2 regions of the Bacillus sp. 2175 genome follow, and region 2 is predicted to be linked to the other one. Evidence: riboswitches for the same ligand, from Rfam matches in the RefSeq annotation. Region 2 holds a riboswitch; the other holds the start of a gene.
What was found. A riboswitch is a leader RNA that binds a small molecule or an ion and turns the genes downstream of it on or off. The one in region 2 is predicted to bind preQ1.
Positions count from the first base shown of each region.

Region 1 (7,703 bases), 240 kb from region 2:
ATCGCAACTGATTCCGTTTATGCAAGGAAAAGAAAGAAGCGAACGTAAAGCAGCAAGTGAAGCATACTACGGATTTTTAGCTGGAATTGAGGAAGAACTAGATCGTATTTATGATGAGCTTGTTAAAGTGAGAACGAAAATCGCAAAATCTTTAGGTTTCAAAAACTTTGTTGAACTTGGATATGCAAGAATGTACCGTACAGATTATAATGCGGAGATGGTGGCTAATTACCGTCAGCAAGTGCTAGATTATATCGTTCCCGTTACAACGGAATTAAGAAAGCGACAACAAGCACGTATCGGTGTAGAGAAGTTAGCTTATTACGACGAAAACTTTGAGTTTGCTACAGGTAACCCAACTCCAAAAGGAGATGCGGATTGGATTGTTGATCATGGAAAGACAATGTATAAAGAGTTATCGATTGAAACAGATGAATTTTTCAATTTCATGCTAGATAATGATTTATTAGATTTAGTTGCGAAAAAAGGAAAAGCTGGTGGCGGATATTGTACATATATTGAGAATTATAAAGCGCCATTTATTTTCTCAAACTTCAATGGAACATCTGGTGACATTGATGTATTAACACATGAAGCAGGTCATGCTTTCCAAGTATATGAAAGTCGTAAATTTGAAATTCCAGAATATAATTGGCCAACATATGAGGCATGTGAAATCCACTCTATGAGTATGGAATTCTTTACATGGCCATGGATGAAGCTATTCTTTGAAGAAGATGCAGATAAATATTACTTCTCTCACTTAAGTTCAGCACTTCTGTTTTTACCTTATGGTGTATCTGTTGATGAATATCAACATTATGTATATGAAAATCCTGAAGCATCACCTGAAGAGCGTAAGACAGCATGGCGTAACATAGAGAAGAAATATTTACCACATCGTGATTATGAGGATAATGATTATTTAGAGCGCGGTGGTTTTTGGCAACGTCAAGGGCATATTTATAGCTCACCGTTCTATTATATTGATTACACGCTTGCTCAAATTTGTGCGCTACAATTTTGGAAACGTGCAAGAGATAATAGACAAGAGGCTTGGGAAGATTATGTGAATCTGTGCCAACAAGGTGGAAGTAAATCGTTCTTAGAATTAGTAGAAGTTGCAAATTTAACATCACCATTTGCTGAAGGCTGTGTGAAAAGTGTTATTACAGAAATTGAAGCATGGTTACATGCGATTGACGACACAAAATTGTAAAAAACATGCGCTTTTTTTCACATGTTTAACATCGACATAATGGGAAAATGATGAGATAATAAAAGAAAATTCAGAATACTAAAGAGGTGTTTCTAATAAGGAGCACCTCTTTTCACAAACAAAAGGGGGGAACAAGTATGCTTCAATCTAATATGGATGTAAGTTTAGAAAGTTTAGTAAACTCATTACAGTCTACTCGAAGCACGCTATTATCAGAAATTGAAATGTTAAATGACACAGAAGTGAATGTAAAGCCACGCCGTGATAAATGGAGCATTATTCAAATTTTACACCACTTGCATTTAGTTGAACAATCTGTCACGTCTGCCCTTGTATATGCTTTACAAAAAAAGGAAAGAAACATGACTCCATTTAAAGACCTCCAACTTACGCTTGATCGCACACATAAACGAGAAGCTCCTCAGCAAATGCAACCAACAGAAACTTTAATGAAAAAACAGCAAGGAATTCAATTGCTAGAACATTCACGCCAAGAACTATTACACGCGCTTCATAGTGTTATAGATGAAAAAGATTTATTTGAAAATGGATTAAAGCATCCTGTTTTTAATGATCTGAATTTGTATCAATGGGTTCAATTTCTTGATTTGCATGAACAAAGACATCTTACGCAGTTAAAAGAGGCGAAACATGCAATTTTGCAACGCTAAAGTGGAAGAAGTGGGAAACCACTTCTTTTTTGATACGTGCATAGTTTTCTTTCTTATTTTGGAATACTACATGGAGAAAGAAAAGAAGGAGTTGAAAAAACATGTCTAAGAAGAAGCGAGAAGAAGAGCGCGCCTGGAAAGCACGTAAAGAAAATCAACAACCGCACGGAAAAGTGAAAGCTTTTGCTGAATTAGTTGAAGGAACAGAAAAAACGTGATGAGTATTTCATCACGTTTTTTGTATGAGTGGAAAAGTTAATAAAAAGGTTGTACCGATTCCTTTTTCACTTATAATATCAATTTTTCCATTCATAGCTTGAACAACACTGAATACGACCATCATTCCAAGTCCAGTACCTTTTTCTTTCGTTGAATAAAAAGGAGAGCCAAGACGTTTTACTTGTTCTGAATCCATACCGACTCCTGTATCTTTTATATATAACTGAATATGCTTATGATCAGGAACTAATGTGAAATAAAGATCACCGCCTTTTGGCATAGCCTCAATGCAATTTTTTAAAATATTTAATAAACATTGATTTAGTTTTTGCTTTTCACCAGCGATAAAAAAAGAAGTGCTTTGCTTTATATAATGAGTACGTACATTTGTTAAATTAGTAAGCGGTGTAATTAACGACAATGCATGTAGTAATTCTTCTTCTAACTGTAATGTTTGTTCTTTTTCAATGCTTGGTTTAGCAAAGGTTAAATAATCTGTAAGAACATGATTTGCTTGTTCGATGCCGTTAATGGCAATGTCGATATACAATTTTCGTTCCTGCTCAGTACAGGTATCTGATTGTAACAGTTGTAAAAAACCTTTCGTTGAAGTTAATGGATTGCGAATTTCATGAGAGATAGACGCTGCCATTTCACCAATTAAATGAAACTTTTCAGCATTTATAAGTTCGTTTTGGAGACGAACTTGAGTTTGTAATATGTGCAGTAAATATAAAATTAGAATCGTACCAAGCATTGAACATAACTCATACACAATAATATGCAGTATATAATCAGTCTTATTTGTAACCTTTGAAAGGAAGAAGGGTATCCAACTAAATCCGTATGTGAGACTGTAGATAATAGCAAGTGTTATTTTTATACGATTAGAAGTTTGATTAAAAAATTTATATGTTAATAGTAGAACAATAAATAGAAGAACAGAACCGATAAGAGATGGGAAAACACCTACCCCACCTAATAATAAGCGATATATGTTTAATACAACTAAGATAGAACCACCAGCAATAGGCCCTCCCGTTAATGTACCGACAATTAATACAATATGGCGCATATCAAATTGAAAACCATTATTTGTTTTTGCTGCAAATGTAATACAGAGTACGGTAGCAAGGCAACAGAGTACAATGAATATAGCTGAATTTAATTTAGGAGAGCGTTTCCCTTTTTGATTCCAAAATAAATGATATACGAGCATTGTAATCAGGATGAATAATATATTTAAAAAGAGATAAATAATAAAGGATTTCAGTGGGATGCCTCCTCTCTTCTTAGATTAAATTAATCATACTATAAAATGAAAGAAATGAAATAATAAATAGCGGAAAAATCAGAAATTTTTACGCTAGTATACAATATGTTACAATAAGCTGTGTCAATGAAAGAAGAAATTCCGTGCATCGCGCGGGAGAGGTTCGCGAACTCCCTCTATAAAAAACTATGGAAACAACAATATCCTTAGGTATTGTTTTGTTTTTTTATTGTGACAGTTCAAGAACGTTCTTTCTTCTTATTTATAGTAGAGAAGGAGAATGAGTGAAATGAAAAAAGAAAAAGCAGTTGTTGTTTTTAGTGGAGGACAAGATAGTACGACATGTTTATTTTGGGCAATAGAGCAGTTTGCAGAGGTAGAAGCTGTAACGTTTAATTACAATCAACGTCATAAGCTAGAAATTGATTGTGCAGCGGAAATTGCAAAAGAACTAGGAATAAAGCATACGGTACTAGATATGAGTCTATTAAATCAACTTGCTCCAAATGCGTTAACCAGAACGGATATGGAGATTACACATGAAGAAGGTGAATTGCCATCGACATTTGTAGATGGACGAAATTTACTCTTCTTATCATTTGCTGCTGTATTAGCAAAACAAGTTGGAGCACGTCATATTGTAACGGGTGTATGTGAAACTGATTTCAGTGGTTATCCAGACTGCCGTGACGTGTTTGTGAAATCGTTAAATGTTACTTTAAATTTATCTATGGATTACCCGTTTGTCATTCACACGCCACTTATGTGGATTGATAAGGCTGAAACATGGAAATTATCAGATGAACTTGGAGCATTTGAGTTTGTTCGAGAAAAAACATTAACATGTTATAACGGAATCATTGGTGATGGTTGCGGTGAATGTCCAGCATGTCAACTTCGTAAAGCAGGATTAGATACGTACCTACAAGAACGCGAAGGAGCGAATAACTAATGGATAACTTTTTTGGATTTCGCATCGTAGAGAATTTGCAAAAAATGGACAAGGATATTCAGCGTAAACAACTCAAATACCATAATAAAAGAGTAATGGTCAGCAAGGAATTTACATTTGATGCAGCACACCATTTACACTGTTATGAAGGGAAATGTAAAAACTTACACGGTCACACATATAAAGTTGTATTTGGAATTAGTGGATATGTAAATGAAATAGGTCTTGCAATTGACTTTGGAGATATAAAAGAAATTTGGAAAAATGAAATCGAAATTTATCTAGATCATCGTTATTTAAACGAAACGTTACCTGCAATGAATACGACTGCTGAAAATATGGTCGTTTGGATTTATGAAAAGATGGCAGAAGCACTAACAAAAGAGAATCGAGTGAACGAATATAAAGGAGCTCGCGTTGAATTTGTTCGTCTATTTGAGACGCCGACTAGTTATGCGGAAGTAAGACGGGAGTGGATGCTTGATGAGTAAAATCCCTGTCTTAGAAATATTCGGTCCGACTATTCAAGGTGAAGGAATGGTTGTAGGGCAAAAAACAATGTTTATTCGTACAGCTGGTTGTGATTATAGCTGTGCTTGGTGTGATTCTGCTTTTACGTGGGATGGATCAGCTAAAGATCAAATTAGACAGATGACACCAGAAGATATTTGGGATGAGCTTGTTGCAATTGGAGGAGAAAATTTTTCTCATGTTACGATTTCAGGTGGAAATCCGGCATTGCTGAAAAATATTGAGTTTCTTCTTTCTATATTAAAAGAAAATGGAATGCGAACGGCAATTGAAACGCAAGGGAGTAAATGGCAAGATTGGTTACTTCAAATTGATGAGGTAACAATTTCTCCAAAACCACCAAGTTCAACGATGAAAACAGATTTTCATAAGTTAGATGCTATTATTGAGAAACTAGCAGGAAAAGATATTAGTTTAAAAGTAGTAGTATTCGATGATCATGATTTTGAATATGCAGTTAAGATGCACGAACGTTATCCAAAGGTACCATTTTTCTTACAAGTAGGAAACGATGATACAAAAACAGTGGATGATGCGATGCTTATAAAAAATTTATTAGATAAGTATGAATGGCTGATTGATAAAGCTGTAAATTGTAAAGAGATGAATGATGCCAAAGTATTGCCTCAGCTTCATGCGTTAGTATGGGGAAATAAGCGCGGCGTATAACGAGAAGGGATGTTTAAAATGACAGGAAGATTAGATGAAGATTTAAAAGATGTAACATTACTAGGGAATCAAAATACAAAATATTTATTTGAATATAGCCCAGAAATATTAGAGGTATTTGATAATAATCATCCAAACCGTGATTATTTTGTAAAATTCAATTGTCCTGAATTTACAAGTTTATGCCCGAAAACAGGACAACCAGATTTTGCAACAATTTATATTAGCTATATTCCAGAGCAAAAAATGGTAGAGAGTAAATCTTTAAAGTTGTATTTATTTAGTTTCCGCAATCATGGTGATTTCCACGAAGATTGCATGAACGTTATTATGAACGATTTAATTAAATTAATGGATCCGCGTTATATTGAGGTATGGGGGAAATTCACACCACGTGGTGGCATTTCAATTGATCCATACTGCAACTACGGGCGCCCAGGTACGAAGTATGAACAAATGGCTGACTACCGCATGATGAACCACGATCTATATCCGGAAACAATTGATAATCGTTAATAGAAAGAAAGGGCCTGTATACTATACAGGCCCTTTCTTTCTATTATATTATGCATTTTGATTAATGACAGTATAGTTTTTATGACTTACAACTGTAAGAGGTTCCATATCTAGTTCTCTAAAATTCTTCATAATTGTTATATCAACAATAACAGAGTTTTGATTTACTTTTTGAACACGGCCTTGCATTCCACCTTTAAATTCGATGATATCTCCAGTTTCTGCGATCTGCATAAGCAACTCTCCTTGTTACAGTTTTCCCAAAAAAAGAATAAATTTGGGTTTTTTTATTTCCTCCTATTTTGAACCATATTTCCTACTTTGTAAATGTTTCCAAAGTAAAAATTCGAAAAATATTCACTTTTTGTAAGAAAATATGTAGAAAATCCATGTTTTTTAGAAAAAATAGCAAAAATGCAAGAATCTTTATATCGAGGTATAATGAAAAAGTAGAATAACCTGCTGAAGTGGGAGAAATTAGAGGCGGTAAAATGATGTTTGAATTTGTGGGGAGTGTTATAGCTTTAATTTTATTTTTATTTTCTTATATGCATTTAAAAAAGATTCGTCAATATGATACGAGTACATATTTTGATGGGATGGATGGTATCCATGCTTCGATAACACATGATAGTGGTGGGGAGATGTAAAGGTATATAACTTTATTTTCTTGCGTGGTATGATGTTTAGAACTAGTGCATAATAGAGTTCATAAGTGATGAATGGAGAGTGAAAAGAATGAAGATTTCTTTTATTCGTCATGGTTGTTTAAGTCGTATAAGAGAACCGATGACAATTAATTCATTTCACGAATGGATGAAACAGTATGATTCCGAGTCAATGATACAAAAAGCTAAAATGCCGATAGAAACAATAGAGGCAATTGAAGCAGCGAAATTTGTCTTAACAAGTGATCAAAGGCGTGCTGTACAATCAGCAGCTGAATTGACGGATTCTTTATCTTTTATGCAAAATTCTCTTTTTAGAGAAGCTGAAGTTCCTTCATGCTTTTTTGCTCCGAAGTGGTTGAAATGCACAATTAAGGTATGGATGTTCATTGGACGAACATTATGGATACTTGGCTACCATAAAGATGTTGAGTCTTATAAGGAAGTAAGAGAGAGGGTAAGGCAAGCGGCTTACCTGTTACATCGTTATGCTCTCGTACATGGAAGTATAGCTCTTGTAGGTCATAATTATGTGAATGTAATGATTGGTGCCGAACTGAGAGCGATGGGATGGTCTGGTTCTCCTATTTTGCACAGAGAGCCATGGGGATGTACAACATATACGTTTCACGAGGCGATGGATGGAAATATATTAAATACAAATTTAACATAAAAGCACACGATTTATATAAATCGTGTGCTTTCTTTTTAAGATATAGAAATTTTGACGTTTAATGGTTTTACGAGATGAGCATAAGGTTCTCCTACTAGCATAACAATTTCATCTTTTTTATAACCTAACTTTTCGTATAGTGAATAGGCGCGTTTGTTTTCTAAATTAACAAGTAAAGCGATTTTTTTATGCCCTTTTTCAGTTGCATAGATTTCGGCAGCTTCAATTAATTTAGAACCTATACCTTTTCCGCCGTGTGCACTTGAAACTGATAATGTATCAATGTAATACTCATCAAGCTCAGCTTCTTTT
Region 1 covers NZ_CM173819.1:1,135,228-1,142,930, forward strand. The annotation lists gene ACXKY9_RS06130 (M3 family oligoendopeptidase) at 1-1,219, shown strand, start outside; gene ACXKY9_RS06135 (DinB family protein) at 1,357-1,890, shown strand; gene ACXKY9_RS06140 (DUF6254 family protein) at 1,992-2,108, shown strand; gene kinB (sporulation sensor histidine kinase KinB) at 2,120-3,328, opposite strand; PreQ1 riboswitch class I at 3,535-3,578, shown strand; gene queC (7-cyano-7-deazaguanine synthase QueC) at 3,672-4,334, shown strand; gene queD (6-carboxytetrahydropterin synthase QueD) at 4,334-4,825, shown strand; gene queE (7-carboxy-7-deazaguanine synthase QueE) at 4,818-5,534, shown strand; gene queF (preQ(1) synthase) at 5,553-6,050, shown strand; gene ACXKY9_RS06170 (YkvS family protein) at 6,099-6,284, opposite strand; gene ACXKY9_RS06175 (hypothetical protein) at 6,518-6,700, shown strand; gene ACXKY9_RS06180 (histidine phosphatase family protein) at 6,789-7,391, shown strand; gene ACXKY9_RS06185 (GNAT family N-acetyltransferase) at 7,427-7,703, opposite strand, start outside.
Region 1: linked by a shared signal. The riboswitch ahead of queC (7-cyano-7-deazaguanine synthase QueC) and the one ahead of ACXKY9_RS07455 (QueT transporter family protein) in region 2 are both predicted to bind preQ1.

Region 2 (7,703 bases):
TTCCACCCCAAACGAGTTCTGCGTAAAGAATAGTACTACCAGCAGGGATATTTAAAATAGTGGTAGAACTATTTTGTGTATAGTTTAACGTTGTACCTGCAGGAAAAGTAGGTACTTGTAAAGCAGTATTCGTAGTTACGAATGCACCAATTGCACCAATTGCACCGATTGTACCAGCACGGTTTTGATTGCTAATTTTACTTAAGCCTAAAGTATTACCTGTAATAGCGAGTGCGCCGTTAGTGGTGGTAGAAAATCGATTCGTAATGGGCATGTTGTCACCTCATTTACAATATAGTCTTGGTCAAAATAACATATGTGTGTGACAAATAAAGCGAAACATGTACAAGTTGATTTCGTAATAATGATTTAAATGTCTAGATAAGGGGATGGAGTATGATTGAATTAGAAATTAGGTTGGAGCGTCTTAGGGAAGAACAAATAGGCGATATTGTAGCATTGTCTTCTTATATTGGCTGGGATTATAACAGAGAAGAAGTTGAAACAATTTTTAACTCAGGTATTGTATACGGCGTATGGAATGAGAGAAAGGAACTTATTGCTAGCGCGGCAATAATATTATATGGGGAGAAATTAGCGTCTATCGGAATGGTGATTGTACATCCAGATTATAAGGGGAGAGGGATTGGAAAGATAATAACGGAAGCGTGCGTTAAAAGCGTATCAGCTCATACTCCAATTATGCTGATTGCTACGGATGAAGGGAAACCTTTATATGAAAAGTTAGGATTTAGGGCAGTAAGTTATGTTTCTAAATACATATGTAACTCATACAATGCGAAAGATTATTGTGTAAGAAATGAAGATTATGTGATGAATTATGAAGAGGGTGATTTAGAAAAAATAATAAAAATAGATGAATATGCGTTTGGAACAAATAGAAAAGAGTTTTTAAAGAAAAGAATTATGCAAAGTGAACAGTGTATCGTTGTAAGGGACAAGGAACAAAATGTATTAGGTTACGGTTTAAGCATACAAACACCAGAAAATAAGATAATAGGGCCGGTTGTTGCTAAAAATGATGAGATGGCAATGAGAATAGTACATGATTTAGCAAGAGGGCATAATGGTAAATTAAGAATTGATGTACTAGAAGGAAAGAACGATTTCATGAAAGAATTAGAGATTGCTGGTTTTAAAAAGGTGAATATACCGCCAATTATGATGAAAAATAGTAATCGGTTAATAAACAGAAATAGTGAACTATATAGTATTGCAGCGCAAATTTTTGGATAAAAAAGAACCCTTTTAAATGAAGGATTCTTTTTTGAGCCAATTTAATCACGATATTGGTCATGAGTTGGCTGAAAGAGGTCTTCCTCGATATCTCGCACCATAGAAAAATGATCAACGTTATAATGACCGTGTAAAGTTTTATTGTGATGACCAATAATTTGTTCTGCAGACAATACGTTAGAATCAGTTGTTGAATGACCGTTTTTAATTAATGTAACGTCAAATCCTTGTACAGTTGCTGTCCTAACGGCAGTGTCAATGCAATGTTCTGTTTTACATCCGCCTATAACAATATGATTAATGTTTTCTTCTTTTAAAAGTTCAAGTAAAGAAGTACCGTAGAATGAATTGGTTGCTGCATTATTAATAAAGATTGCAGACTGGGGTACTTGAATTTGATTATGTACTTCAAATCCTTCGCCACTACCAGAAGCAACATCGATATCTCTTACGAAAACAATAAGAGCATTTGAATCTATTGCTTTCTGGAGGGCTATATTTAGTGTAGATAATAGCTCGGTTTTACGAAAAACTTCATTTTCTTGCTCATTTCCATCAATTAATTCTTGCTGAGCGTCGATAATTAATAGTGCTTGTTTCATCGTGTCTCCCCTTTAATATGAAATAAGTTCCACTGTACATATTCCTTCAGATTATTAGAAAACCCTCCATTGTAAGAGAAGTAGAAGATTGATTTACAAAGTTGTCAAAGAAATTTCATTCTCATAGCGTGTAAAAACATGTATGATAGGAGATGGAGAATTTTTGAGTAGGTGGGAATAACATGCAAACAGTAGAAGATTATCTTTCATTCTTACATACGAAAGGATTTAAATTATCAGAGGAAGCACAAGGGTTTATTATGTTTGGACAAGGATATACTGGTGCGTCTGATGGGATTGTGAACGCAGCAATAGAAGCGACAATTAAACATCAATTGCAGTTTGATGGTAGTTATTTCGTTGCGTTATTAGAACGATTGAAAGAGGAAGAAATTACAGATAAAAAAAGCGCTAAGGCTTTTATGCGGAAGTTACAAGCGTAACTTCACGCAGCCTGCGCTTCTTTTTTTGTTTTGGAAGGTAATTCAACAAAAATCATGCCTAGAAAAATACATAGACATCCGATAATAGCAGAAATAGAAAGTTGTTCATTTGCAACGAGAACGCCTGTTAATGCAGCAAAAACGGGCTCCATTGCGAAAATAATTGCTACCCTCGTTGGAGAAGTGTGTTTTTGTGCCGATGTTTGAATGAAAAAAGCAATAGATGTTGCAAACAGGGCAGTTAGAAAGAGTGCGAATAAAAAGGATTGATTCGTCCATAGTGATACTGAAAATAACTTTTCCCAATCTTCAAACAAAAAAGCGCAAATAGAAGAAAATATACCAACAGCTAATACTTGAGATGTGCTTAATAATAAAGGTGATATTTTCTTAGAAAAGAAGCCGTTAATAAGAATATGGGCAGCGAAAGCGACTGCACAACCGAGAACAAGTATATCTCCTATATTTAATTGGAAAGAATCAGCAGCTGTTAATAAGTATAAACCTGTTGTAGCTACAACAATACCAAGTACGATGAAAATGGTAGCTTTTTGTTTTAAAAAGATAAAGGAAAAGATTGGGACCATAACAATGCTTAGCCCAGTTAAGAAACCTGCTTTTGAAGATGTTGTATAGAGTAAGCCAAATGTTTGCAATAAATAACCGACAAATAAGAAGAACCCAACTATTAATCCGGCTAAACTACTATGTTTTAATTCTTGTTTTGAAGTTTTCTGTGAGAAAATAATTTGAACGAATAATAAAATAATTCCAGCGAATAAAAAGCGAATACCATTAAACGTAAATGGACCAACGAAAGACATAGCGTTTTGAACGACAACAAACGTAGCTCCCCAAATAAAAGAGACAAATAATAAAGCAAGAGGAGCAATCCACTCTCTTTTCACACTCATACCCCCGTTAATTTTGTAAGATAGCTTTTCTAGCTAATTCATCAGCTACTTTATTTTGACTACTTGGAATCCACTTAATAAAAAAGAGATCGAAGTTTTTTATGTACTGCAGTGCTTCATCTAAAAGAGGTGCAAATATTTTATTTTTTGCGTATTCTTTTTCAACAGCCCGTTCGACAAGCTGGGAATCTGTACGAAAAGAGACAGTGCTATAATTATGCTCGATGCAATATTTTAATGCTAGAAGTAAAGCGCGGTATTCTGCTTCATGATTGGACATTGTTCCAAGTGGTACTGATAATTGTACAGGCGGCTGAACGCCTTTAATAAACACTCCTGCACCAGAAGGACCAGGATTTCCTTTTGATGCACCATCAATATATACTTCAATCAAAATGAGAAACCTCCAAATTATAAGATTATCCCCTACTTAAATATTTTTTTGAAGTAGGGGATAGGGTAGTTATCCGATTGTGATGCTGTAACGACATGTAAATGTTTCATTCGCTTGTAAAGATTGAATTCCCTTTTTGTCCTTGAAATCTTTTGCTGGATTTACTTCATCAGCGATTCCATACCAAGGTTCAATACATAAGAAAGGTGCGTTATCCCCTGGTGTCCATACGCCGACAAATGGAAATCCATCAAATTCTACTTTTACAAATTTATTATGTTTATGAGAACGAATCGAAATTTCATTCGTATTCATATGTTCAAAAATAAGTGCATCATTTTTGAATAAATCGTATGTAAGTGGCAATTCAGTCGTATTTTCAGCGATTAATTGCTTTTTGTTTGAAAGATAAGGCCCTTCTAATACGCTTGTTTCTAAGCGTTCCGAACCATTAAACGATAAGTGATAATCTGTAAATGATTCACCGTCCAATAAAGGGAAGTTGAATCCAGGATGTGCTCCGATTGAGAAGAACATTTCTTTAGAAGTAGGATTGTTTACTTCATATGTTACATGAACACTTTGTCCATCTAGCTCATAAGAAACGAGTAATTCGAATTCGTATGGGTATTTTTTTAATGTTTCTTCATTACTAGTAACGATATAAGTGATCTTTGTTTCGCTTTGTTCTTTCACAGAGAAAGTAAGATCACGAGCGAAACCGTGTTGTGTTAATGAATATGGTTTACCGTCTACGTAGTATGTATTATCTACTAATCGACCGACAATTGGGAACAAAATTGGTGCACGGCGTCCCCAATAAGTAGAATCACCTTGCCATAAATATTCTATGTTGTCTTCTTTTAAGCGAACGCTCTGTAATTCTGCACCTTTGTCAGAAATGGAAACGATCACTTTTTCATTTTGAATTGTTGCTGTCATGAAGTGAAACCTCCTAAATCTTTCATATGTTTCATTATACGTTGTCTAAAAGGAAAAAGGTAGTTTATGATAGGAAATCTATTGACGAAAGAGGGGCTACCACGTAAAATATAATCTTGTTGCTAAAAAAAAGAATAACGTGGTTCGAAACCATCCCACGTAAAAAAACTAAGGAGATTTTGTCATGAATATTAGAACATTAGTCGGTAATGGTATTTTAGCGGCATTATATATTGCTGTTTCTATGCTTATTCAGCCATTTGGCTTTACAAATGTACAGTTTCGTATTTCAGAGATGTTTAATCATCTCGTTGTATTTAACAAGAAAGCAATTTACGGAATTGTATTAGGTGTATTTTTAACGAATCTCTTTTTCTCACCTATGATCGCTTATGATTTAGTATTTGGAGTAGGCCAATCTATTCTTGCGTTAGTTGCAACGATTATTTCTATGCGATTTATTAAAGGTGTTTGGGCTCGTATGATTTTTAATACAGTTATCTTTACGATTACAATGTTTATGATTGCAATTGAACTTCATCTTGCATTGGGTTTACCATTTATGTTGTCTTGGTTAACATGTGCAATCGGTGAATTTGTTGTCATGGCGATTGGTATGCCTGTAATGTACTGGATTAATAAGCGAGTACAATTTGAAAGATTTATGTAATAGATGAAAGAGCTATTCCTATAGGGATAGCTCTTTTTGCATGTGATAATATTGAATATAATTCTTTGACTCTTGATAAAATATAATAAAATAAAGTGAGGCTTTTATTAGCTGGCTACATATAAGAAGTCTTACATAAGGGGAATGTAGTATGAAATATAAAATTCATTGGTTGTATAAAACGAAGCGCGGATTGCAGACGGAATTAACAACAGAGTATATGAACATAGAAGAAATACTTCAATTTGCAGAGGATTTTGAGAAAACAGGAAGAGTAAAAGAATTTTCATTTTATGATGAAATGGACGCAGAATGGTCATTAAAAGAGATGAAAAAGTTAAGTAAGCAAGTAGAGGAAGAGCCCCAAGAAATACTCGTTTATTTTGATGGGGGGTATGATGTGCAAACGAAAGAAGCTGGCGTTGGTATATGTGTGTATTATAAAAAAGGAAATACAAACTACCGCATTCGCCGCAATGCATATATAGAAGGTATAGATGATAATAATGAAGCGGAGTATGCATCACTATTATACGGTATGAATATACTCGAGGAATTAGGGATTAAATATGAAGCAGTTACACTTCGCGGCGATTCTCAAGTTGTATTGCAGCAATTAGCCGGAGAATGGCCTTGTTATGATGAGCATTTAAACCATTATTTAGATCAAATTGAACAAAAGGCGAAGCAAATGAAATTAAAACTTGTATGTGAACCGATATCTAGAAAACAAAATAAAGAAGCACATCAATTAGCAACGCAAGCATTAGAAGGGACAGTCATTGATAGTCATAAAGAAATAACCGAATAGAGAGGTGCAAAGGTGGATAAAAAGCAACTCATTACAGAGGTAAATGACTTATTAGAAACATACTGTGAAGGATGTTTCTTGCGAGAACATAATCGAAAGACAAATAGTAAGTATTATGCTCATTCATTTTGTATAAGACAATGTACAGTTGGAGAAACATTGAAAAAGTATGGAGAACAGTTGTCATAAAAAAACATCCAGAGAAAATTCTCTGGATGTTTTTTAGTGCTTTGCTTCGTTTAATTGCTGCTCGCATTTGCTTAGTTTCTTTTCCTCGTTCATTAAAAATGGTTCATCTAAATCTACTGCAACAGATTTCATAATTTCAAGCTGTGAGCGAGCTGCTTCTACTGCAGTAGTGGCATGCTCTAATGTGTCTGGATCCATTGAAATTGTTGCAGAACCTACCATCTTTTGTGCTGTTTCTACACGGAATTTTACTTCTTCAAAATCATTTACTTCTGATCCCATTGTTACTGCCTCCTTTGTATATTGCGCATTTCACATAGTTTTTGCTCTGTAAAACGGAAATATACAAAGGAATAATAAAGGAGGTTACCAAGTAAGGTAACCTCCTGTTATATGTTGGATTAAAGTTTTACTACGTTAGCAGCTTGAGGTCCACGGTTACCTTCAGTAATGTCGAAAGATACTTCTTGACCTTCTTCTAAAGCTTTGTAGCCATCTCCTTGAATAGCAGAGAAATGTACGAATACATCGTCAGCGCCTTCCATTTCGATAAATCCAAAACCTTTTTCGTTGTTAAACCATTTTACTTTTCCTTGCATGTTATAATTCCTCCTAAAAGCGTTTACTATTTTCATTTAGTGAAATTCATTTGAAAAATAATATAAACTAAAAATGCTATATTCTTGAATATTCTGCTAAATGATTAATTTAAATATACACGAATTGGGAGAATTTAGTCAAGTAAGCGATTTTATTTTTTGTATTTTTAAATAATTTTTCAGTCGAATTTTTAAATAGGTATAGGACAGGCCGAGTATGTAATATTCTTAATTGAATGCTATACATAATGAGGTGAAAGAATGAATAAGTCTTACTTATTAGATAATGAAGAAATGAGAACGAGAACCGACATACCGGATTGGGTTGCAAAAGAATTTGAGATTTTTTCAAGTGTCGTGTTAGAACCAACTTTTCCATGTTATTTCGGTTTAACAGCTTTGAAAAAGAATGAACTTCGCTATTCATTTCTTTCTCATAATGATTGGAGTCATTTGCCACATACAATGTTATCTTTTTTAGAGTTAATGAAAGAGAGGCCGATTGTAAGAAGGGGCTTTTTCCTTTTTGTAGAACCGGAATGTGAAGAACAATCACTCGAATATTACCGTGATTCCTTTTGGAAAGTGCTACAGTATTTACATGAAAACGATAATCAAGCATGGCCAAAGCAAATTCCTGAAGATCCAGATCATTATTTATGGGAATTTTCATTTGGTGGTGAGCCAATATTTGCATTTGGAAATGCGCCAGCTTATAAACAACGAAAAACTAGACATTTAGGGAATTCTCTCGTTATTGGGTTTCAGCCACGCACTATTTTTGATGGATTAGAGGGAGATCGTCCTAAAGGAGCATATTCAAGACAAATGGTCCGTGAGCGAGTTGAAAAGTGGGATCAATTGCCGAAACATCCTAACATT
Region 2 covers NZ_CM173819.1:1,375,647-1,383,349, forward strand. The annotation lists partial or broken gene ACXKY9_RS07420 (cell surface protein) at 1-274, opposite strand, end outside; gene ACXKY9_RS07425 (GNAT family N-acetyltransferase) at 397-1,257, shown strand; gene ACXKY9_RS07430 (cysteine hydrolase family protein) at 1,299-1,859, opposite strand; gene ACXKY9_RS07435 (DUF6123 family protein) at 2,042-2,302, shown strand; gene ACXKY9_RS07440 (DMT family transporter) at 2,305-3,210, opposite strand; gene ACXKY9_RS07445 (reverse transcriptase-like protein) at 3,224-3,610, opposite strand; gene ACXKY9_RS07450 (aldose 1-epimerase family protein) at 3,680-4,552, opposite strand; PreQ1 riboswitch class I at 4,686-4,730, shown strand; gene ACXKY9_RS07455 (QueT transporter family protein) at 4,737-5,222, shown strand; gene ACXKY9_RS07460 (ribonuclease H family protein) at 5,374-6,033, shown strand; gene ACXKY9_RS07465 (zinc-finger domain-containing protein) at 6,046-6,222, shown strand; gene ACXKY9_RS07470 (DUF2564 family protein) at 6,256-6,504, opposite strand; gene cspB (cold shock-like protein CspB) at 6,624-6,821, opposite strand; gene ACXKY9_RS07480 (YqcI/YcgG family protein) at 7,083-7,703, shown strand, end outside.